4 regions of the Halotalea alkalilenta genome follow, and region 2 is predicted to be linked to each of the others. Evidence: predicted binding sites of a transcription regulator. Region 2 holds the regulator's gene; each other region holds the start of a gene.

Evidence for each region. Region 2 encodes sigma-54, which starts transcription at its own class of promoters, with help from an activator protein. Its sites were predicted from a motif close to TGGCACNNNNNTTGCTNT; they were not measured.
Region 1: a site for sigma-54 is predicted at 3,199-3,216, ahead of A5892_RS12105 (CmpA/NrtA family ABC transporter substrate-binding protein). Genes of this name have one in related genera too.
Region 3: a site for sigma-54 is predicted at 2,166-2,183, ahead of A5892_RS14665 (nitrate reductase). Genes of this name have one in related genera too.
Region 4: a site for sigma-54 is predicted at 2,655-2,672, ahead of glnA (glutamate--ammonia ligase). Genes of this name have one in related genera too.

Annotation. Positions count from the first base shown of each region.
Region 1 is NZ_CP015243.1:2,706,931-2,712,412, reverse strand. It holds gene A5892_RS12115 (DNA-binding protein) at 1-853, opposite strand, end outside; gene A5892_RS12110 (sigma 54-interacting transcriptional regulator) at 1,167-3,077, opposite strand; gene A5892_RS12105 (CmpA/NrtA family ABC transporter substrate-binding protein) at 3,368-4,639, shown strand; gene ntrB (nitrate ABC transporter permease) at 4,636-5,475, shown strand.
Region 2 is NZ_CP015243.1:1,955,454-1,960,935, forward strand. It holds gene pmbA (metalloprotease PmbA) at 1-775, shown strand, start outside; gene rapZ (RNase adapter RapZ) at 889-1,776, opposite strand; gene hpf (ribosome hibernation-promoting factor, HPF/YfiA family) at 1,922-2,236, opposite strand; gene A5892_RS08575 (RNA polymerase factor sigma-54) at 2,325-3,761, opposite strand; gene lptB (LPS export ABC transporter ATP-binding protein) at 3,922-4,647, opposite strand; gene lptA (lipopolysaccharide transport periplasmic protein LptA) at 4,700-5,245, opposite strand; gene lptC (LPS export ABC transporter periplasmic protein LptC) at 5,323-5,482, opposite strand, start outside.
Region 3 is NZ_CP015243.1:3,277,828-3,283,309, forward strand. It holds gene nirB (nitrite reductase large subunit NirB) at 1-373, opposite strand, end outside; gene A5892_RS14660 (NAD(P)/FAD-dependent oxidoreductase) at 370-1,629, opposite strand; gene A5892_RS14665 (nitrate reductase) at 2,403-5,123, shown strand; gene A5892_RS14670 (3-demethoxyubiquinol 3-hydroxylase) at 5,140-5,482, opposite strand, start outside.
Region 4 is NZ_CP015243.1:205,361-210,842, reverse strand. It holds gene typA (translational GTPase TypA) at 229-2,061, opposite strand; gene glnA (glutamate--ammonia ligase) at 2,862-4,271, shown strand; gene glnL (nitrogen regulation protein NR(II)) at 4,677-5,482, shown strand, end outside.

The DNA of each region.
Region 1 (5,482 bases), 750 kb from region 2:
GGTCATTGTGTGCACGGCTTTCGTTGAGCAGCTGATCGGTCTGCTGGGCGTGTAGCATCAGGTCACGGTGCTTGCGCTCTTCTTCCTGCAGCCCGCGGCGCTGTTCTTCGATCTGGGTGCTGAGCCGACTGATTCTTTCTTCCAACTGCTCCATGCGCCGGCGGCTCTGTTTCTCCTGCTCGGCCTTTTCATGCCGTGCGGCGTCGAGCAGTTGCATCAGCCGGCTCTCGGCTGTTTCGTGGCGGGCTTCTTCCTGGCTGAGTCGTTTGCGGTGGGCGAGTTCGAGTCCTTCCACGGCCTGGTGGTGCTCCCGTTCCAGCCGGTCGCGCTCCTCGCTCAGCGAGGCGATCTGGGTATCGCGCATCTGCAATCGCTGGTCGCGTTCTTCCAGCAGTGCGCGGGTCTGGTGCAGCTCGCTTTCGGTACGAGCAAGCCCCGAGGTCTTCTCCTCGAGCCGGGCGAGGGTGGCGTCGAGTCGTTCGCCCAGCGCAGCAAGCCTCTGCTGGGTGTCCTCGGCATAGCGCTGCGCCTGCTCGGCCTGTGCCTTGGCTTCGCTGACGCCTTCATCGGCTTGGCGACGATAGAAGGAGAGTCCTTCATAGGCCTCTTCCTGGGCTTGTTGCCACAGTCCCATCAGCGCGTCCTGCAGGCGCTCGGGGATGCCCTGGGGCAGCGGCGTATCGCGATTTTCCTCACGACGGCTGCGCCATTCGCGCAGATGGTCGCTGATGGTGGTGAAGCTGCCGGTGCCGAGCACATCGCGGATACGCTGCACGCTGGGCGCGTCTCCTCGCTGGATCAGGGTCTCGATCGCTCGCTGTACGTCTTCGTACTGGATGCCGATGCGGGCCATGTCGGTGGATCTCCGTTGCTGCATGCCTTCGGGGAGGGGCGGCGCGAGCGGGGTGGAGCAAGTTAGGTCCGGAGACGCTGCGCTCGATCAAGTCTACCTCAGTCCTATATGCTCAGTCACCATTACGCATAATACGTATTATTAAATTTACATTACGTTTTGGCTTAAAATTCAAGATTACCCTTCTTATCTTGATTGTTCATCGCGTACCGGGAGTCGGTGGGCGGGGAGGCCGGGTTTCGTGTCCTCGGACTCGCGTACGAGCTGGCTTTCAGCGCCGCGTTCGCGAGCGCGGACGGCCTTCATCCACGGCCTAGGGCCGATACTTCCACGGTTTCAGTGCCAGAGTCTTGATCCGCGAGGAGAGGGTGGTCGGCTTCACCCCGAGCAGCTCGGCGGCGCCGCCCGGTCCTGCGACCTTGCCATTCGCCGCGCGCAGCGCCGCTTCGATGTCGGCACGTTCAGCGGCGCGGCGATCGCTTTCGCGCCTTATCTCGGTTGGGCGCGGCGGTGCTGTCGGCGGGGGAGTCTGGATCGCCCGTCCATTGGGCAGGTCGATCGTCAGCTTGCCATCGCGGGCGAGGATCACCGCTCGCTCGATCACGTTTTGCAATTCGCGGATATTGCCCGGCCAGTCGTAGTTCTGCAGTCGTGCCATATCGACAGCGCGGACGCTCAGCCCGTCGAGGAATCCCTTGCGCCCGGGTTTCTGCAGGAAGTGGGCGACCAGCAGCGGTACGTCCTCCAGCCGTTCGCGCAGTGGAGCCGCATGGATCGGGAAGACGTTCAGGCGAAAGTAGAGATCCTCCCTGAAGCGTCCTTCGCGTACCTCGCGGGTGAGTTCACGGTTGGTCGCGGCGATGATGCGTACGTCGACCTGGCGCGTTCGCGCCTCGCCGAGGCGCTCCACCTGGCCCTCCTGGAGCACGCGCAGCAGCTTGCCCTGGAGCTCGAGGGGGATCTCGCCCACCTCGTCGAGGAACAGCGTTCCTCCATCGGCGAGTTCGAAGCGGCCGATGCGATCGCGCAGCGCGCCGGTGAAGGCGCCCTTGGCGTGACCGAAGAACTCGCTCTCGAACAGATCGCGCGGCACCGCGGCGCAGTTGACCCGGATCATCGGGCGGTCTCTGCGCGCGCTTGCATCATGGATGGCGCGCGCGATCAGCTCCTTGCCGGTACCGGACTCGCCGCTGATCAGCACGCTGGCGTCACTTGGGGCGACCAACTCGATCTGCTGGCAGATAGCGTCGATGGCGGGGCTTTGGCCGACGATACCGCGCTGGTCGATGTCGTTGCGGATCTCTTCCTGGAGATAGGCGTTTTCCAGTTCCAGGCGCTCACGCAGGCGATCCACTTCAATCAACGCGTTCCTCAGCCGCTCCTCTCCCTCGCGACGCAGCGTCACGTCACGAAAGACGATCACCGCCCCGACGATCACCCCTCGATTGCGGATCGGCGTGGAGGTGTACTCGACAGGGAACGACGAGCCGTCGCGGCGGAAGAACACCTCATCCGCCACGGTATGCACGGCGCCATCGCGAAAGGCCGCGTAGATCGGGCAATCGCCATTGTGGTAGTGCCGGCCATCGGCATGATGGTGATGGACGCTGGTGTGCATGTCGCGGCCCACGAGGTCTTCCGCCGGCCAGCCGAGCAGTGCCTCGGCGGCGGGATTGAGAAAGGTGGTCCTGCCTTCGGCGTTGACACCATAGATGCCTTCTCCCGCCGCTTTGAGGATCAGCTGGTTCTCGCGTTCGATGTCACGAAAGATCCGGTCGATACGCAGCCACTCGGCGATACCGCTGGTCAGGAAGCGGTTCGCCTCGGTGTCCTTGGCATGCTGCTCCTGCTCGAGCAGATCGATCATCGTGATCAGCAGCAGGTCGTGGCCATCCGGGCCGGGCACCCGGTCGCCACGATACTCGACGCACAGCTCCTTGCCGGCGCCGTGGCGCGGGGTCAGCGTCCGTGTCCAGTAGCGCCCAAGCGTCAGCACCGCCTCGGAGAAGACGATCAGCGCCGGCACCTGCCCGGGATGGAGGCGGCTGAAGCGCAGCCCCTCTATCGTGTCCGGGGCGACGCCGAGCAGCTTCGCCGCCGCGGGGTTGGCACCGCGCACCCGGTCCATCGTCGGATCGACGACGATCATGGCGAGCGAGGCGAACTCGGCGAGTTCGGCATTGCTTAGAGGGGGGAGGGATGCGTCTCGTTCATCGTCGTAGATTAACGAATTATCGTAATGACGCTAACCGAAAAATCGTCACTTAACGATATGGATGCGGTCACGGTGTAGGGAATAGATGATAAGATATTGTTTTTTACACATAAAATATTTAATCGTGAAATGGCACGGCGATTGCTCTGGATAAGCCAACGAGACCATCCAGGAGCAGACCGACCATGGGCCTTTTCGACGATCCCTTCCAGACGAAGACACGTCTCGGCGCTTGTTCGTGCGGAGGACATGCAAGCCAGGGCGAACACGAAAAGGCACTTCGGCATGAGGCCGCCAAGGTGGCCGATGGTGAAGAGACGCGGATCACCCGAATCGTCGAGAGCGCGATAATACGCAAGCTCTTCCCTCAGGATCGCTCGCGGCGCGCCTTCCTCAAGGCCGTCGGCGCCTCGACCGCTGCCGCCGCGGTCGCGCAGCTGCTGCCGGTGGATATGATTTCCGAAGTACTGGCGCAGGGCACGGGCCCGCTCGAGAAGACCCGACTGAACATCGGTTTCATCCCGATCACCTGCGCCACGCCAATCATCATGGCCCATCCGATGGGCTTCTACGAGCGCCAGGGGCTGGACGTCAGCGTGATCAAGACCGCCGGCTGGGCGGTGATCCGCGACATGACCTTGAACGGTGAATACGACGCCTCGCAGATGCTGGTGCCGATGCCGCTGGCGATCTCGATGGGCGTCGGATCGAGTTCCATCCCGATGGTGGTGCCGGCGATCGAGAACATCAACGGCCAGGCGATCACCCTGGCGATGAAGCACCAGCAGCGGCGCGACCCCGCCGACTGGAAGGGCATGCGCTTCGCCGTGCCGTTCGACTACTCGATGCATAACTACCTGCTGCGCTACTACCTTGCCGAAGCGGGCCTCAATCCGGACACCGATGTCTCGATCCGAGTCGTGCCGCCCCCCGACATGGTCGCCAACCTGCGCGCCGACAACATCGATGGCTTCCTCGCCCCGGATCCGGTCAACCAGCGCGCGGTCTACGACGGCATCGGCTTCATCCACATGCTGTCGAAGGAGCTGTGGGACGGTCATCCCTGCTGCGCCTTCACGGCGACCCGAGCGTTCGCCACCCAAGCACCCAACACTTACGCGGCGCTGCTCAGGGCGATCATCGAGGCGACCGCCTATGCGTCGAACATCGACAATCGCCGCGAAATCGCCGAGGCCATCGCACCGACCAGCTACCTCAACCAACCGGTCACGGTCGTCGAACAGGTGCTCACCGGTACTTACGCCGACGGCCTCGGCAGCGTCCAGCGTGATTCCGCCCGGATCGATTTCGATCCTTTCCCATGGGAGAGCTTCGCGATCTGGATCATGACCCAGATGAAACGCTGGGGGCAGATTCGCGGTGAGGTCGACTACGCGAGCATCGCCCGCGAGGTATATCTCGCCACCGACGCCAAGCGGCTGATGGCCGAATCCGGGATGACCCCGCCGGAGCAGACGACCAAGACCTTCTCGGTGATGGGCAAGCAGTTCGATCCAGCCGATCCCGAGGGTTACCTTGAGTCGTTCGAGATCAGACGGAGGGACACATGAAGGCTTCCGAGAATCTCCGCGCAGGCGTCCTGTCCGTCGTTCTCCTCGCCGTGCTGCTGGTGGTCTGGCATTTGACCACCCGGGGTGGGGCAGGGGCAGAGGGGCTCGATCCGGAATACGCTGCCCTCATGGGCGCGCAGGTCACCGAGGGAGCCTCGGCGATGCCGGGTCCGCTCGATCTTGCCGCCAAGCTCTGGGAGCACCTCAGTGATCCCTTCTACAATGCCGGGCCGAACGACAAAGGGATCGGTCTTCAACTCGCTTATTCGCTGGGCCGGGTGCTGCTCGGCTTTATGCTTGCGCTGCTCGTCGCTGTGCCGCTCGGTTTCTTGATCGGCATGTCGTCGCTGATCTCGAAGGCGCTCAACCCCTTCATCCAGATCATGAAGCCGATCTCGCCACTCGCCTGGATGCCGCTTGCGCTCTACACGATCCAGGACTCATCGGCTTCGGCGATCTTCGTCATCTTCATCTGCTCGCTCTGGCCGATGCTGATGAACACGGCCTTCGGTGTCGCCAATGTGCGCCAGGAATGGCTCAACGTCGCCCGTACCCTGGAGATCCCGCCGTTGAAGCGTGCCTTCACGGTGATCCTGCCGGCGGCGGCGCCGACGATTCTCACCGGTATGCGCATCTCCATCGGCATCGCCTGGCTGGTCATCGTCGCGGCGGAAATGCTCGTTGGTGGGACTGGTATCGGCTATTTCGTCTGGAACGAGTGGAACAACCTGTCGATCGTCAATGTGATCGTGGCGATCCTGATGATCGGTTTGATCGGTATGCTGCTCGACCGCCTGCTCGCCGTCTGTACTCGCCTCGTCACCTTCAGGGAATGAGGGCGAA
Region 2 (5,482 bases):
GCTGATCGCCCGCGACCAGGTCGGAATGCAGCGCGACTATGACTATTCCAGCGCGCGTGAGGCCGGTCAGCTGCGCGATCCTGAGGAGGTGGGCCGCAGCGCGGCACAGCGTGCGCTGCGCCGACTCGGCGGCCGCAAGCTCTCCACCGGGCGCTATCCTGTGCTGTTCGTGCCCGAACTCGCCAGTGGCCTGGTGGGGCATCTGCTCCAGGGGATCGCCGGCGGGGCGCTGTATCGGCAGTCGTCTTTCCTCTGCGATGCCCTTGGCGAGACGCTTTTCCCCGCGTGGTTCTCGCTCTTCGAGCGTCCTCGCGAGATGCGCGGCAGCGCCAGCGCCAACTTCGACAGCGAAGGGGTGGCGACGCGCGAAAATAGTTTCATCGATAGCGGGCGGTTGGCGAGCTACCTGCTCTCCAGCTACAGCGCCCGGCGGCTGGGGATGAATTCCACCGGCAACGCCGGTGGTGCACGCAACCTGCGTATCAGCGCGCCGCTCGAGTCGTTCGAGGCGCTGCTGGCGAAGATGTCGCGCGGGGTGGTGGTGACCGAACTGATGGGGCAGGGGGTCAATACGGTGACGGGAGACTACTCGCGCGGCGCCGCGGGGTTCTGGGTCGAGAACGGCGAGATCCAGTATCCGGTCGAGGGTTTCACCATCGCAGGCGACCTGCGCCGGATGTTCGCCTCGCTGGTGGGGATCGGAGACGATGTCGATCGACGCGGCAACGTGCACAGCGGCAGCTGGCTGCTCGAGGAGATGATGGTGGCTGGCTAGGCATTGAGGCCGCGGTCCGGGACGCCTGCGGTGCGTCCCGGGCAAGCCGGTTCACTCACTCGCCATGTACTACGAGTCGAGGGTGCCTCGCTTTTCAGTGGGAGCGGGCGGTGTCAGCCGACAAGCGGTTCGATGGTGCGCTGCACTTTCATCTCGCGGTGGCGCAGGCGTACCGAGGGATACTGGCTGGCGAAGTGGCGGGCGAGGCGTTCCACCAGGTAGACCGAGCGGTGCTGGCCGCCGGTACAGCCAATCGCTACGGTGAAGTAGCTGCGATGGCTCGAGAGATAGGCGGGCAGCCAGCGCTCCAGCCAGTCGCGGATCTCGCTGAACATCGCTTCGACCTCTGGAGCGCGCTCGAGGAACTCGACTACCGGCTGGTCTCTCCCGGTATGGTCGCGCAGCATCGGCTCCCAGTAGGGGTTGGGCAGGCAGCGGGCATCGAACACCATGTCGGCGTCGTGGGGGACGCCGTGCTTGAAGCCGAACGACTCGAAACTCAGGGTCAGCTGGACGGTGGTATGGCAGGCGACCTGCTCGGCGATCCGTGCGCGCAGCTCGTGCACCGAAAGGTTGGAAGTATCGATCACCAGGTCGGCGAGGTCGCGGATCGGGGCGAGGAAGTGCTCCTCGGTCTCGATCGCTTCCAGGAGCGTCATGTCACTCCCACGGGTCAATGGGTGACGTCGCCGAGTGGCCGAATAGCGCTCGAGCAGCTGGCGGGAATCGGCGGTGAGATAGACCACTTGAAGATCGATCTCGCGGGCGCCGAGGAATTCGACCAGCTCGGGCAGCCGTTCGAGGGCGTTGGGAAGGTTGCGCGCGTCGATGCTGACCGCCACCCTTCGCCGCTCGGGTGAATGGGTCTCGAGCTCGTCGAGCAGCGCGACCAGGAGCATCGCGGGAAGGTTGTCAATGGCGTAGAAGCCGAGATCCTCGAGCGCTTGGAGTGCGATCGATTTTCCAGAGCCGGAGCGGCCGCTGATGATCACCACTTGCATCATGCTGCGATTCCTCGCGCTGGTTGGAGCGGATACCCGCGAAGGATGGGATTCGAATGCCGCCAGCGGTCATCTTCGCCGGCAATGGTGACGAAAACACGACACGCCCCGCGTGAGGGCGTGTCGGCAGAGAGGCGACTGGGAATCAGAGACCAGCGGTGCCGGTGCCCTGGGCGCGCGCCAGGTGCTTTTCCTTATGCTTGACCAGCTGGCGGTCGAGCTTGTCGATCATCGAATCGATCGCTGCGTACATGTCGTCCTGCTCGTCGGTGCCGTGGAGCTCTCCTCCCGAGACGTTCATCTTGCACGCTGCCTGCTTGCGTTCTTTCTCCACCGACAGGGTCACCTGTACGTTGGTGATGTTGTCGTAGTGGCGCACCAAGCGTGCCAGCTTCTGGTTTACGTAGTCGCGCAGTGCGTCGGTCAGTTCAACGTGATGACCCGTGATGTTCACCTGCATGACATGCTCCTTGGCTGCGATGGACACTTTGATTGTAGCTGTTTTGCGCTCCCGACCAAGCCTCCCGATGATGATTATTGCTTCTATTTCAGGCTAGGCGCTTGCGCTCGCTCGAAGCGGGGATTCCCATCGACTCGCGGTACTTGGCTACGGTGCGCCGGGCGACGACGATGCCGTTCTCGGCCAGCAGCGAGACCAGGCGAGCATCGGAGAGCGGGCGGCGCGCGGGCTCTTCGCTGATCAGCTTCTTGATCCGGGCGCGTATCGCCGTGCTGGCATGGGTGTCGCCCTCGCCGCCGACGTGGCTCGAGAAGAAGTACTTGAGCTCGAATACGCCGCGCGGCGTGTGGATGTACTTGTGGGTGGTCACCCGCGAGATGGTCGATTCATGCATGCCGACCGCCTCGGCGATATCGGCGAGGATCAATGGCCGCATGCCTTCCTCGCCGCGTTCGATGAAGTCGCGCTGGCGCAGCATGATCTCGCGCCCGACCTTGAGCAGGGTCTCGTTGCGGCTCGACAGGCTCTTCATCAGCCAGCGGGCCTCTTGCAGGTGCTGTTTGAGGAAGGTGTTGTCGTCGCTTTTGTCCGCCCGCCGGATCAGGTTGGCGTAATCGGCCTGGATCCGCACTCGCGGCAGCGCCTCGGGATTGAGCTCGACCTGCCAGCCGATGTGGCTGTAGTGGCGCAGGGCGAGGTCGGGGATCACGTACTCCTGGGTGCTGTTGGAAAAACGCTGGCCGGGATAGGGATCGAGCGTGCGGATCGTCGCGATCACCGCGTCCAGCTCGGCGTCGTTCAGGCCGAGGCGGCGCTTGAGCAGCTTCATGTCGCAGCCGGCCAGCGCGTCGAGGAACTGGCGTACCAGCCGGCGCGCCTGGGCGAGATGCGGCGTGCCGGCGGGCAGGGCGTCGAGCTGGAGCAACAGGCATTCCTGCAGGTCGCGGGCGAACACGCCGGTGGGCTCGAGCTGCTGGAGCTGGAACAGTACCGCTTCGACCTCGCCGGTATCGACGCTCTCAAGGCCCTGGGCGCGCAGCCCCTCGACCAGTTCGTCGAACGAGTCGCGGAGATAGCCGCTGTCGTCGAGTCCGTCGAGCAGGGTCTCGGCGATCTGGCGCTGACGGGCGTCGAGGTCGAGCAGGCCGGTCTGCCAGCTGAGCAGGTCGAACAGGGTTTCGCCCCGGGCATTGCGTTCGATGTCGACCGGCTCGCCGCCGCTGGGTCCGATCGCTCCCAGCGCGGCATCCGGGAAGGTATCGCTCCACTCGTTGTCGAGGACGAGTTCCGTGGGGATATCCGTGGCCCATTCGTCCTGGGCCTCGGGATCGCGGTGCTCCTCGTCGCTCGATTCCTGGTCGAAGAATTCCTCGTCGAGCTCGAGCATGGGATTGCTCTCGAGCGCCGTCTGGATCTCCTGGCGCAGATCCAGCGTCGACAGCTGCAGCAGCTGGATCGCTTGCTGTAGCTGTGGCGTCATCGTCAGCTGGGTGCCGACACGCAGCTGCAAGGAGGATTTCATCATCGTGGTGTCAGGGCATTCTCAATGGGATGCCTTAACGCTATACCGGCCTGACGAGGATGTGCAAGAACTAAAAGCGTTGTGGTTAGCAAGTTTCATGCCAGCTTGCTAAAACAGGGCTTTTCGTGCCTTGGGGCGGCGGCGGAGTGCCTGCCTCAAGGCATCAAAGGCGGAAGTCCTGGCCGAGATAGACGTCGCGCACATGCTGGTTGGCGAGGATCGCGCTGGCATCGCCTTCGGCGATGATCTTACCGTCGCCGACGATATAGGCATTGTCGCAGATGTCGAGCGTCTCACGCACGTTGTGGTCGGTGATCAGCACGCCGATGTTGCGGCTGCGCAGCTGGCGCACGATGCCTTTGATCTCGTTGACCGAGATCGGGTCGACCCCGGCGAATGGCTCATCGAGCAGGATGAACGCAGGCTCGGTGGCCAGGGCGCGGGCGATTTCGACGCGCCTGCGTTCGCCACCGGAGAGGCTCATGCCCTGGTTGTCGCGGATATGGCTGATGCTGAACTCTTCGAGCAGCTGGTCGAGGCGGGCACTGCGCCCCTTGTGGTCGAGGTCCTTGCGGGTCTCGAGGATAGCGAGGATGTTGTCGGCCACGCTCAGCTTGCGAAAGATCGAGGCTTCCTGGGGCAGGTAGCCGATGCCGGCGCGCGCACGCACGTGCATCGGCTTCTGGCTGAGATCAAGATCGTCGATGCTGACCCGGCCGGCGTCGGCCTGGATCAGGCCGACGATCATGTAAAACGATGTGGTCTTGCCGGCGCCGTTCGGGCCGAGCAGGCCGACGATCTCGCCCTGGCTGATCGACAGGCTGATGTCTTGGACCACCCGGCGCTTCTTGAAACTCTTGGCCAGGTGGGCGGCGTGCAGCGTTTTCATAGATCGCTCCGCTGATCCTTGGGGATTCGGCTGGTGAAAGGCGTGGGTCGGGTCAGTTGCTGCCGCCTTCGGGGGTAAGCGTCATGTTGACCCGGCCGCCGGCTTCGCCTCCCTGGGACTGCTGGCCGCCACGGGCATTGACCTGCCGCGAATCGAGGAAGTACTCGACGTAGGCACCGGTGAAGGTGTCGCCGCCGCGGTGCAGCTCGGCGTTGCCCAGCATCTCCACCCGCCGCTCGCCGGCGTGGTAGATCAGCGTGTCGCCCCAGCCGCGAACCAGCGATTCCTGAGGGCTCGGCTGCTGTTCGATATAGGCGCGCTGGCCGCTGGTGCCGGTCGCGCGCATGGTCGACAGGCCGCCGCTGGCGCCGCGCTGGAGTTCGACACGCTGTGCATCGAGCTTGAGGCTGCCCTGTTCGACATGCACGGTGCCGGTATAGACCGCGGTGCCGGCCTGATCGTCGATCGTCAGCTGGTCCGCGGAGATATGGATCGGCTGCTGGGCGTCGCTCTCCAGCGCCAGTACGGGCCCGGCGAGCAGCATGGCGAGCAGCGCGGTGGCGGCGGGGAGAGTGGGGATGAGCCGTCGTGGGGTCATGACCGGGTTCCTTGCTGTTCGCTTGTGATGTTCTGGTCGGCGGTCGACCACCGTGGGTATTCGATCGACAGCGCGGCTCAGCGATCGGGCAGCAGCGTACCGCTGACGTTGCCTTCGAGCAGCATGCGATCCTCGTTGATCCATGCCTGGAAGCGATCGCCACGGGTTCGCTGCTCACCCTGGAAGAAGCGCGATTCGCTGTCGCTCCACACCCGTGCGCTGTCGCGGTCGTATTCG
Region 3 (5,482 bases), 1.3 Mb from region 2:
CGAAGGGATAGGATCCAGTGGCCAGCACCAGCTGGTCGAAGCGATAGCGCCCGCGCGAGGTCACCACCTCGCGTGTGGTGCGATCGATCTTCTCTACCTTCTCGCCAAGATGCAGCGCCACGCCATGGTCCGCGTACAGTCCGGCTTCGCCGAGCGCCAATGATGCAGCGTCGCGTCCAGAGAAGTATTCGGAGAGATGGACCCGGTCATAAGCCGGATGGCGCTCCTCACCGAATACTGAAATCGCGTGATGATGATGCGCGCCGAGCTCGATCAACCGCTCGACGCAGTGGTGGCCGACCATACCGTTGCCGATCACGATCAGCGACGGGCGCCGATCGGCAGGGACGATGGAAGTCTTATCCTGGTTCATGCGATCTCCTCGATCGGATCTTGATGTTGAGAAGGCCGGGCGATCGACGCGGCGTCGAACAGCCAGTCGTCACCCGGCTCGACCGGCGTCCTGGCGAGAAAGTGGTGATACCAGGCAGGCCCGAGGCGGGTGTCGTTGATCAGGTTGCCGGCACGTATCACGCCCCCGTTGAGGCACAGCGCGCGATAATCTCCACTGCCAGGGTCGAAGTAGCGCAGCCAGCGGTCGCCTGCGCATGGACAAGGGTCGCCGAAGGCGTAGAGCGCGATACCGCTGATCTTCAGCCGCGTCGCGCTGGGAAGGGGTTCGAAGCACCCAGGCTCGCCGCAGAGCACGGCGGCAAGCACCTCCACCTGCGCCCAGATCGGCTCGACCAAGCCAAAGGTGGCACCACGGTGCTCGCAACACTCGCCGAGCGCGTGAATCAGCGGATCACTGCTGACCAGGCGGTCGTCGACGCAGATACCCTGGCCACACTCGAGTCCGGCATCCCGCCCAAGCTCGAAATTCGCCTCGATCCCGGCGGCATGGATCAGGCGCTGCGCCTCGAGCCAGCGACCATCGTCGAGCTTCAGCGCCTGGAGCCGGCCACCGCGGTCGGCGCGCATTTCCGCCAGGGTGCGCTCGAGCTCGAAGGCCAGTCCTCTCGATGCGAGCCTGGCCGCCAGCTGCCTACCGCCCTCGGCGTCGAGCTGACGATTCATCGGCCAGGCGCCGCGATGCACCACGGTCACGCGCGCACCACGCTGGCGCAGCCCTTCGGCGGCCTCTAGGCCAAGCAGCCCGGCACCGACCACGCACACCGGCAGGTCCACCAGATCGTCCTCGAGCAAGGCATCGACATCGCCGAGAGTGCGAAACTCGCTCACCCCTTCGCGCGCGTCGCCGAGGACCCTTACTCGCCGGGTGCGCGAACCGGTCGCGATCACCAAGCGGTGATAATTCACCCCGGCGCCCGAGGCGGTGGTCAACCGGCGTCTGCTGCGATCGATCGCGACGACCGGGTCGCCACGGTGGAGCTCGATTCCCTCGGCGCGATACCACTCGGCTGGACGTCCCCACAGCGCGTCGCGCTCGACTTCGCCCGCGAGCAGCGGCGAGAGCAGGATCCGGTTGTAGCCCACCGCCGGCTCGGCACCGATCAGCACGATGCGCAGGCCGGTGCGCGCCTGGAACCCCTTGGCCACCAGTGCCTCGAGCAGGCGCTGGCCGGCCATACCGCCGCCAATGATCACCAGGGCCGGCCGCTCGTTCATCCCCATCACGTTCCTCCTCGCACCAAGTCGATGCCCCTGGGCGAAAAACAAAAAGGCGCCTGAAGCTCCGGAGGGAGCTTCAGGCGCCTTTGCCTGATCTGGCGGGCCCTGGATTATTCTTGTTGGCACGGGCCGCACCGAGGGTGATCGCTTGTTGTCTTTGTCTTGCGATCCCTGCTTTTAGATGATGCCGATCCCATCGAAGTCGAAGCGGATGGCGATCAGGTCGCTCACGCGACCACCGAGGCGACGACGAGGATCTTCGTTGATCGGCATCATCGTGCTTGTTCGGCCCGCATCCCTATACAAGCGATACGCCAACACCGAGAAAATATTTTAAATTCAATTTATTGAAGCACCCTGCCCCTCCCTACCTCGCCCCCAACGTCTATTCGACCACTCATCGATCTCGGCTTCACGGTGCAAACACCCCCTTCATTGCACCGTCTCGGTGCCGGGGATCACCGAGGATTTCGCGCGCGTTCCCACTCCTTACGCCCGCATGTCCTTACGCCCGCATAGGGACGAAGGAAAACTGGCCCGGTTATTGCTGCGTTTCGAGCCTAAAGCCGCCGAACGCGGCTGGCAGCCACCGCTGGACCAGGTCATCACGTCAACGCAGACGGGCCCGGGCGCCAGGGCGGACGCATCGACATCGAGCAGGAAGACCGAGCAAAGGGGCTCGTTTCGCATTCGCGAAACGAGCCCCTTTTGCGTTCGATGCCTTTTCAACCCCGCAGACGAGTAGCACTGCGCGACCAAGAGGCCACACGATGAGCGAGCACCAAAACCAAGCCGCTATGATCACCACCGCCACCACCTGCCCCTACTGCGGTGTCGGCTGCGGCGTGCTGGTCCAGCATGACCGCCAGATGCCGATCGCGGTATCCGGCGACCGCGCTCATCCAGCCAACTTCGGCCGCCTCTGCGTCAAGGGCAGCGCGCTGCACGAGACGCTCGGCGAGCACGGCCGCGTGCTTCATCCCCGCGTCGATGGCGTCGAGACTCGCTGGGACGATGCGATCGATGCCGTCGTCACCCGCCTGCGCGCGACCATCGAACGACACGGCGCTGAGTCGGTGGCGGGCTACCTCTCCGGCCAGCTGCTCACCGAGGACTACTACGTCGCCAACAAGCTGTTCAAGGGATTCATCGGCACCCCGCACCTGGATACCAACTCGCGGCTATGCATGGCCTCGGCGGTGGCTGGGCACAAACGCGCCTTCGGCGCGGATGCGGTACCCTGCTGCTACGAGGACCTCGAGCAAGCGCGGCTGCTGGTGATAGTCGGCAGCAACCTGGCTTGGAACCACCCTGTGCTGTTCCAGCGGGTGAGCGAGGCGAAGCGTCGCGATCCAGCGCTCAAGGTAGTGGTGATCGACCCCCGAATGACCGAGACCTGCGAGATCGCCGATCTGTTTCTCGGCCTGCGCACCGGCGGCGACATTCGCCTGTTCAACGGTCTGCTGGCCTATCTCTCCAGGGAGGACGGGTTGAACCGCGACTTCATCCGCACGCATACCGAAGGCTTCGAGGAGGCGCTGGCGGAAGCTCAGCGTGCCCCCGACACGGTGGCCGAGATCGCCAAGGCCTGCGGCCTGGCCCCTACATCGGTCGAGACCTTCTACCGCTGGTTCGCCCGCGAGCCCCGCGTAGTGACCCTGTTCTCCCAGGGAACCAACCAGTCCGACCGCGGCACCGACCGGGTCAACGCGATCATCAACTGCCACCTGGCCGGTGGACGGATCGGCTACCCCGGCGCAGGCCCCTTCTCGATCACCGGCCAGCCCAATGCGATGGGCGGACGAGAAGTTGGCGGGCTGGCCAACCAACTCGCCGCGCACATGGACTACCACACACCCGGCGCACTCGAGCGGGTGACACGCTTCTGGGCGACGCCGGCGCTGACGCCCCGGCTACCGTCGGCCCCAGGGCACAAAGCGGTGGCGCTGATCGAGGCGCTCGAGCGCGGAGAGATCCAGGCGCTCTGGGTGATGGCGACCAATCCGGCGGTGAGCCTGCCGGATAGCCAAAGGGTGCGCCGTGCGCTGGAGCGCTGTCCGCTGGTGATCGTCAGCGAAGCGATGGAGTCGGCGGATACCCTGGCCTACGCCGACATCGTGCTGCCGGCGAGCAGCTGGGCGGAGAAGGATGGCACGGTGACCAATTCAGAGCGGCGCATATCCCGCCAGCGCGGCATGCTGCCACCTCCCGGAGAGGCCCGCCATGACTGGCAGGCGCTCTGTGAGGTAGCGGCGGGACTGGGCTATGGAGATGCATTCGACTACCAGGCGCCGTGGCAGATCTTCGACGAACATGCCCGGCTCTCGGGCTTCGAGAACGACGACACCCACGGTCGCAGGCTCTTCGACATCTCAGCGCTCGCCGGGCTAGATGCCGCCGGCTACGACGCGCTGGCCCCGATCCAATGGCCGGTCAATGCCAGAGCACCGCACGGCACCTCGCGGCTATTCGAGGATGCTCGCTTCGCCACGCCCAACCATCGCGCCCGGCTGGTACCGATCGTCGACGAGGCTGACACGGCAGCGGATCGAGACTTCATCCTCAATACCGGCCGGATCCGCGACCAGTGGCACACCATGACGCGCACTGCCCGCTCGACGCGGTTGAATCGCCACCGCGCCGAGCCTTTCGTCGAGCTGCACCCGGACGACGCCGCGGCCTTGAAGATCCGTCAGGACGCACTGGTGCGGCTCGATAACCCACGCGGCAGCTTTCTCGGCAGGGCCCGGCTCATGCCAGGACAGCGGCGCGGAGAGCTTTTCGTGCCGATCCACTGGAACCACCACTTCACCACCGCAGGCCTTGCCAGCGCCCTGACCGAGCGCCGCTGCGACCCCATTTCAGGCCAGCCGGCGAGCAAGTCGGCGCGGGTGCGAATTATGGCGCTGCCGACCCGGTGGGAGGCGAGCGTCCTGCTCGAACGCATGCCACAGCGCAACCGGCTTGCCGCCCTCGGGATCGACTACTGGACTCAGACGCCACTGCGCCGATGCGTGCGGCTCCAACTAGCTGCCAGCGTGGCGCCCACCCGGGAGGCGCTGTTCGAAGCCCTGTTCGGCGGCGAGCCAACGCTGTGGAGCGAACCGAGCGATGGCATCCATTTTCGCGCCGCTTGGCTGGAAGCCGGGCGGCTGCGTGGGTGGCTGCGGGTCGCTCCGGCGCCTTTCGAGTTCGACGATGACTGGCTCGATCTGCGCTTCGCCGATGCCAGCCTCGAGCTCGATGCTCGCCGCCGGCTGCTCGCCGGACGCGGCCTCGATGAACGACCCCAGGGCAGGATCATCTGCAGTTGCCATCAGGTCGGCCAGCGGCCGATCCAATGCGCACTGGAGGAAGGCTGTCTGGACATCGAAGCCCTGGGCCAGCGCCTGCGCTGCGGTACCCAGTGCGGCTCCTGCATTCCAGAACTGAAGCGGATGATTGGGCAGGCCAACCATGCCCGTGAGGCGGATATTTCGGATGCCGGTTGACGGCCCTCGTGCGCTTCTAGATCCGTCGCGCCACGCTGGCGACGGCCTTGGATAGCGCAACGAAACCGAGCCTCAGCGGCGCGGCGGCGCGCGTGCCGCCGGCCTCGAGCGCGATATGGGCCTGCTGCGCTTCCCGCTCGGCGATGCGCTCGAGGATCGCCCGCGAGCGCTGATCGGCCGCGGGCAGCGCGCTCAGATGACGATCGACCCGGTTACCGATACGCTCGGCCTGGGCATTGACCAGACCGAGCCCCCAGCGGTCGTCCAACCGGGCGCTGATGGCACCGCCGCCGAGCGATACGAAATAGATCAGCGGCGCGAGCAGGCTCGGCTTCGCCTCCAGCTCGCGCAGCCTCGCC
Region 4 (5,482 bases), 1.8 Mb from region 2:
CCTGGCCCTTTGTACGTGTTTCGACGGAATACGGCGATTGCGGTGGGGAGGTTTTGGACGCGGAGCTAGCAATCAGGAATGGTGTCGCGCAGAGTGCGTCCCGCGGGAGCGTCGAGAATCAGGCGTCGATCGCGCGGTTGGCGACATGCTCGCCAGGCGCGGCATCAAGCGAAGAAATGCTCTGCCCTCATACCAGAACCGCCCGCCAAAGGCGGGCGGTCCGGAGACTCACTTCGAGGCGCGCTTGCGCTCGTTTTCGGTGAGGTGTTTCTTGCGCAGGCGGATGTGGTTGGGCGTCACTTCGACCAGCTCGTCGCTGTCGAGGAACTCGATCGCCTGTTCGAGCGAGAAGCGTACCGGCGGGGTGAGGACGATGTTCTCGTCGTTGCCCGAGGCGCGCATGTTGTCGAGCTTCTTGCCCTTGGTCGGGTTGACCACCAGGTCGTTGGCACGGTTGTGGATGCCGATCAGCATCCCCTCGTAGACCTCGGTGCCATGGTCGATGATCAGCTTGCCGCGCTCCTGGAGGGTATAGAGCGCATAGGCCAGCGCCTTGCCGGTGACCATCGATACCAGGACGCCGTTGCGGCGCTCGATCGAGGCATCCGGCTTGAGCGGGCCGTAGTGATCGAAGCGGCTGGTGAGGATGCCGGTACCCGAGGTCATGGTCAGGAACTGGCCGCGGAAGCCGATCAGCCCACGCGCGGGGATGATGAAGTCCAGACGCACCCGGCCCTTGCCATCCGGGTTCATGTTGGTCATCTCGCCCTTGCGATAGCCGAGCTCTTCCATGATCGAGCCCTGGTGCTGCTCTTCGCAGTCGATGATCACCTCTTCGTACGGTTCCTGCTTGACCCCGTCGATCTCGCGGATGATTACCTCGGGGCGGCCGACCGACAATTCGAAGCCTTCGCGACGCATGGTCTCGATCAGCACCGAAAGGTGCAGTTCGCCACGCCCGGAGACGATGAACTTCTCCGGCGTCTCGCCCTGCTGGACGCGCAGTGCGACGTTGTGGATCAGCTCCTGGTCGAGCCGTTCCTTGATGTTGCGGCTGGTGACGAACTTGCCGTCGCGGCCGGCGAACGGCGAATCGTTGACCTGGAAGGTCATCGACACCGTCGGCTGGTCGACGGACAGCGGCGGCAATGCCTCGACCGCGGCCGGGTCGCACAGGGTGTCGGAGATGCCGAGCTCGTCGATCCCGGTGATGCAGATGATATCGCCGGCGGTGGCTTCCTGGGTCTGCACCCGATCGAGACCGAGGTGGGTCATGACCTGGCCGATCTTGCCGCGACGGGTAGAGCCGTCGACGTCGATCACGGTGACCTGCTGATTGGGCTTGACCGAGCCGCGCTTGATCCGACCGACGCCGATGACACCGACGTAGCTCGAGTAGTCGAGCGCGGAGATCTGCATCTGGAACGGGCCGTCGAGTTCGACCTTGGGTGGCTCGACGATATCGACGATCGCCTGGAACATCGGCGTCATGTCGTCGGCCAGCTCTTCCGGGTCGAGGCCGGCGATGCCGTTGAGCGCGGAGCAGTAGATGATCGGGAAGTCGAGCTGTTCATCGGTGGCGCCGAGGTTGTCGAACAGATCGAAGATCTGGTCGATGACCCAGTCGGGACGCGCGCCGGGACGATCGATCTTGTTCACCACCACGATGGGCTTGAGGCCCTGGTCGAAGGCCTTCTGGGTGACGAAGCGAGTCTGCGGCATCGGGCCGTCGACCGCGTCGACCAGCAGCAGTACCGAATCGACCATCGACATCACCCGCTCTACTTCGCCGCCGAAGTCGGCGTGTCCAGGGGTGTCGACGATGTTGATGTGATAGTCGCGCCACTGGATCGCGGTGTTCTTGGCCAGGATGGTGATGCCGCGTTCCTTTTCCTGGTCGCTGGAGTCCATGATCCGCTCCTGACCCTCGGTGCGGCGGTCGAGAGTGCCCGACTGCTGGAGCAGCTTGTCGACCAGCGTGGTCTTGCCATGGTCGACGTGGGCGATGATGGCGATGTTCCGGATATGGGCGATCCGGGAATCGAGTTCGTGCTGTGACATTAATTATGGTCCGTAATCTGCTGAAAGCCTGTCTGTGATCCGCGATGCCGGGTCATGCATGGGGAGATCGAACGCAAGCCGAGCCATGAATCGCTCGTTCATCCCGATGGGAATTCCATTCTTCGTTGGCTGTGCGCCCCGGATTGATCGAAGCCTGACCTCGGCTCGCGATGATCTCAGACAGGTTCTAGCGCACCCACCGAGCTGCTGCGGATATACGGAGCGTCGGATGCGCGGGGAAGGGGCTGGCTCGGCATTGTACCCGCCGGAAGGGATACAGGATAGCCGTTGCGTGCGCATGGTGCACTTCGCTCAGCCCGACACCGTCGGCAAGTTCTCCGAGCATATAAAGGAAGGGGATGCCGTGGCTTGGTCGTTAAAGGGCAGGCGGAATCGATGGCGAGAAAGATGCCAAAAGCACCGGCATGGTGCTGTTTGCGGTTTTTTTGATCCAAAATGGTGCGATGGCTATGCTGGTACGGGTTGAAGGTGCTCGCCACTGGCCCCGGAGAGTATCAAAAAACCCTATTTAGTGAATGATTAATCATAATAATCATGGGGTTATGAGGTGAGCTCGAAGACCTGCATCATTCTGGCACGCTCCATGCATCAAAAGGGTACAGTCAGAGCGCCGTCGAGGCGCCTTCTGTCGACCTGGAGGCCGCCCGTCGCGACCTGGGTTCGGCCGCGACGGGCATGTAGCCCGCTGCGACATGTGATTTCCCCCGAGGCGCCCGCCCGTGGTCGCCCGGTACTCGATCAAGATTTCGTTTCAAGTCCTGTGCCTACTGGAGACCAACATGGCAGAAAAGACACTTGCCCTCATCGAAGAACACGACGCCAAGTGGGTCGACCTTCGCTTCACCGATACCAAGGGCAAGGAGCAGCACGTCACCATCCCGTCGCGCAGCGTCGATGAAGAGTTCTTCGAGAACGGTCAGATGTTCGACGGCTCCTCGATCTCCGGCTGGAAGGGCATCAACGAGTCCGACATGATCCTTATGCCGGAAGACGGAACCGCCTACCTGGATCCGTTCACCGAAGACTCCACCATCGTGCTGCGCTGCGACATCATCGAACCGGCCACCATGCAAGGCTACGAACGCGACCCGCGTTCCATCGCCAAGCGTGCCGAAGCCTATCTGCAGAGCACCGGCCTGGGCGATACCGCCTTCTTCGGTCCCGAGCCCGAGTTCTTCATCTTCGACGAAGTCCATTTCAAAAACGAAATGAACGGCTCGTTTTTCAAGATCACCTCCGAGGAAGGCGCCTGGGCGACCGACTCTACCAAGCTCGAAGGCGGCAACCTCGGCCACCGTCCGCGGGTCAAGGGCGGCTATTTCCCGGTACCTCCCGTCGACTCCTTCCACGACCTGCGCGCGGCCATGTGCTCCACGCTCGAAGCGGTCGGCCAGGAAGTCGAAGTGCATCACCATGAAGTCGCCAACGCTGGCCAGAACGAGATCGGGGTCAAGTTCAACACCCTGGTCAAGAAGGCCGACGAAGTTCAGACCATGAAGTACGTGATCCACAACGTGGCTCACGCCTATGGCAAGACCGCGACCTTCATGCCCAAGCCGATGGCCGGCGACAACGGCTCCGGCATGCACGTCCACCAGTCGTTCTGGAAGGATGGGCAGAACATGTTCGCTGGTGACGAGTACGCAGGCTTGTCCGAGACCGCGCTCTATTACATCGGCGGTGTGATCAAGCACGCGCGTGCGCTGAACGCCTTCACCAACGCGTCGACCAACTCCTATAAGCGCCTGGTGCCGGGCTTCGAAGCGCCGGTCATGCTCGCCTACAGCGCGCGCAACCGTTCCGCTTCGCTGCGTATTCCCTACACCTCGAGCCCGAAGGGCAAGCGCGTCGAGGCTCGTTTCCCCGACCCGACCGCCAACCCCTACCTGGCCTTCGCCGCGCTGCTGATGGCTGGCATCGACGGCATCCAGAACAAGATCCATCCTGGCGACGCGCTGGACAAGAACCTCTATGACCTGCCGCCGGAAGAAGGCAAGCTGGTGCCGACCGTTGCTTCCAGCCTCGAGCAGGCGTTGGAAGCGCTGCAGGAGGATCGCGAGTTCCTGACCGCTGGCGGTGTGTTCACCGACGATACGATCGACGCTTACATCGAACTCAAGATGGAAGAAGTCAATGCGGTTCGTATGGTGCCGAGCCCGGTGGAATACGAGCTCTACTACAGCGTCTGATCACCGCTGGCCAGCTGCCTGAGCTGAGCGCCGAGCGCCAGTTCGGGTAGCGGATGGCATTGGATGGTTACCGAACCCCGTCGACATCGTGCGACGGGGTTTTTTATCTCCACCTGTTCCTCTCGGATTGAATTGGTGCACCTCTCGCGTGCAGGCAAAGGTGTGGACTGGTTGGGTCGCATGGAATGTGTCGATGCCCCGGGCGTGCCGATGAGCAGCGGGCTGAGGCGAAAGGTGGTAGGCAGGTGTAGATTATGCGTGCACTGTTATGGTGCACTTGCGCGGCGTGCTATTAACGGAAGATGCGCTCCAATGGCGCGTGTCACGGGCGCGGTGCAACTGTGGCGCGCTTCTTGCACTACCCAGGTGAATGCTCCCTTTATGGAAGACAGGATGAGTCAAGGCATGTACCCGCGCCTGCTTGAGCACTTGACCACCGCCGTGGTCCTGCTGGATGACCAGCTCCGGGTCCGTTGGTTGAATCCAGCGGCCGAGGCCATGATGGGCTTGAGCTTGGCGCGGGTAGAGAACAGCTGTCTCGAGTGCCTCGACGGTGAGGAAGGGCAGATCAGTGCCATGCTGCTCAAGGCGATGGCCGAGCAGCACCCTTATACCCAGCGTGAAGCGACCCTGCTGGTCGCCACCGGCGAGCAGGTCACCGTCGACTACACCGCGACCCCGCTTTCCGCGGATGAACTGCTGATCGAGCTGGAGCCGCGCGACCGGCTGCTGCGCATCTCTCGCGAGGAGGCGCTGATCGCCCGCCAGGAGATGGTCAAGGTGCTCACCCGCGGGCTCGCGCACGAGATCAAGAACCCGCTTGGCGGCATTCGCGGCGCAGCCCAGCTGCTCGAGCGAGACCTGCCCGACCCAGCGCTCGCCGAGTTCACCCGGGTGATCGTCGAGGAGGCCGATCGGCTGCGCGATCTGGTCGACCGGATGCTGGGGCCGAACACCTTGCCGCATCACGAGCCGGTCAACATCCATGTGGTGCTCGAACGGGTCGACACCCTGCTGCGCGCTGAGACCTCCCATGTAGAGATCCTGCGCGACTACGACCCGAGCCTGCCCAACGTGCTCGGTGACGAGTCGCAGCTGATCCAGGCGGTACTCAATGTCGCCCGTAACGGTCTCCAGGCGATGGAGGAGAGCAACACCGAGTCGCCGCAGCTGATTCTCAAGACGCGCGCGCGGCGGCAGTTCACCCTCGG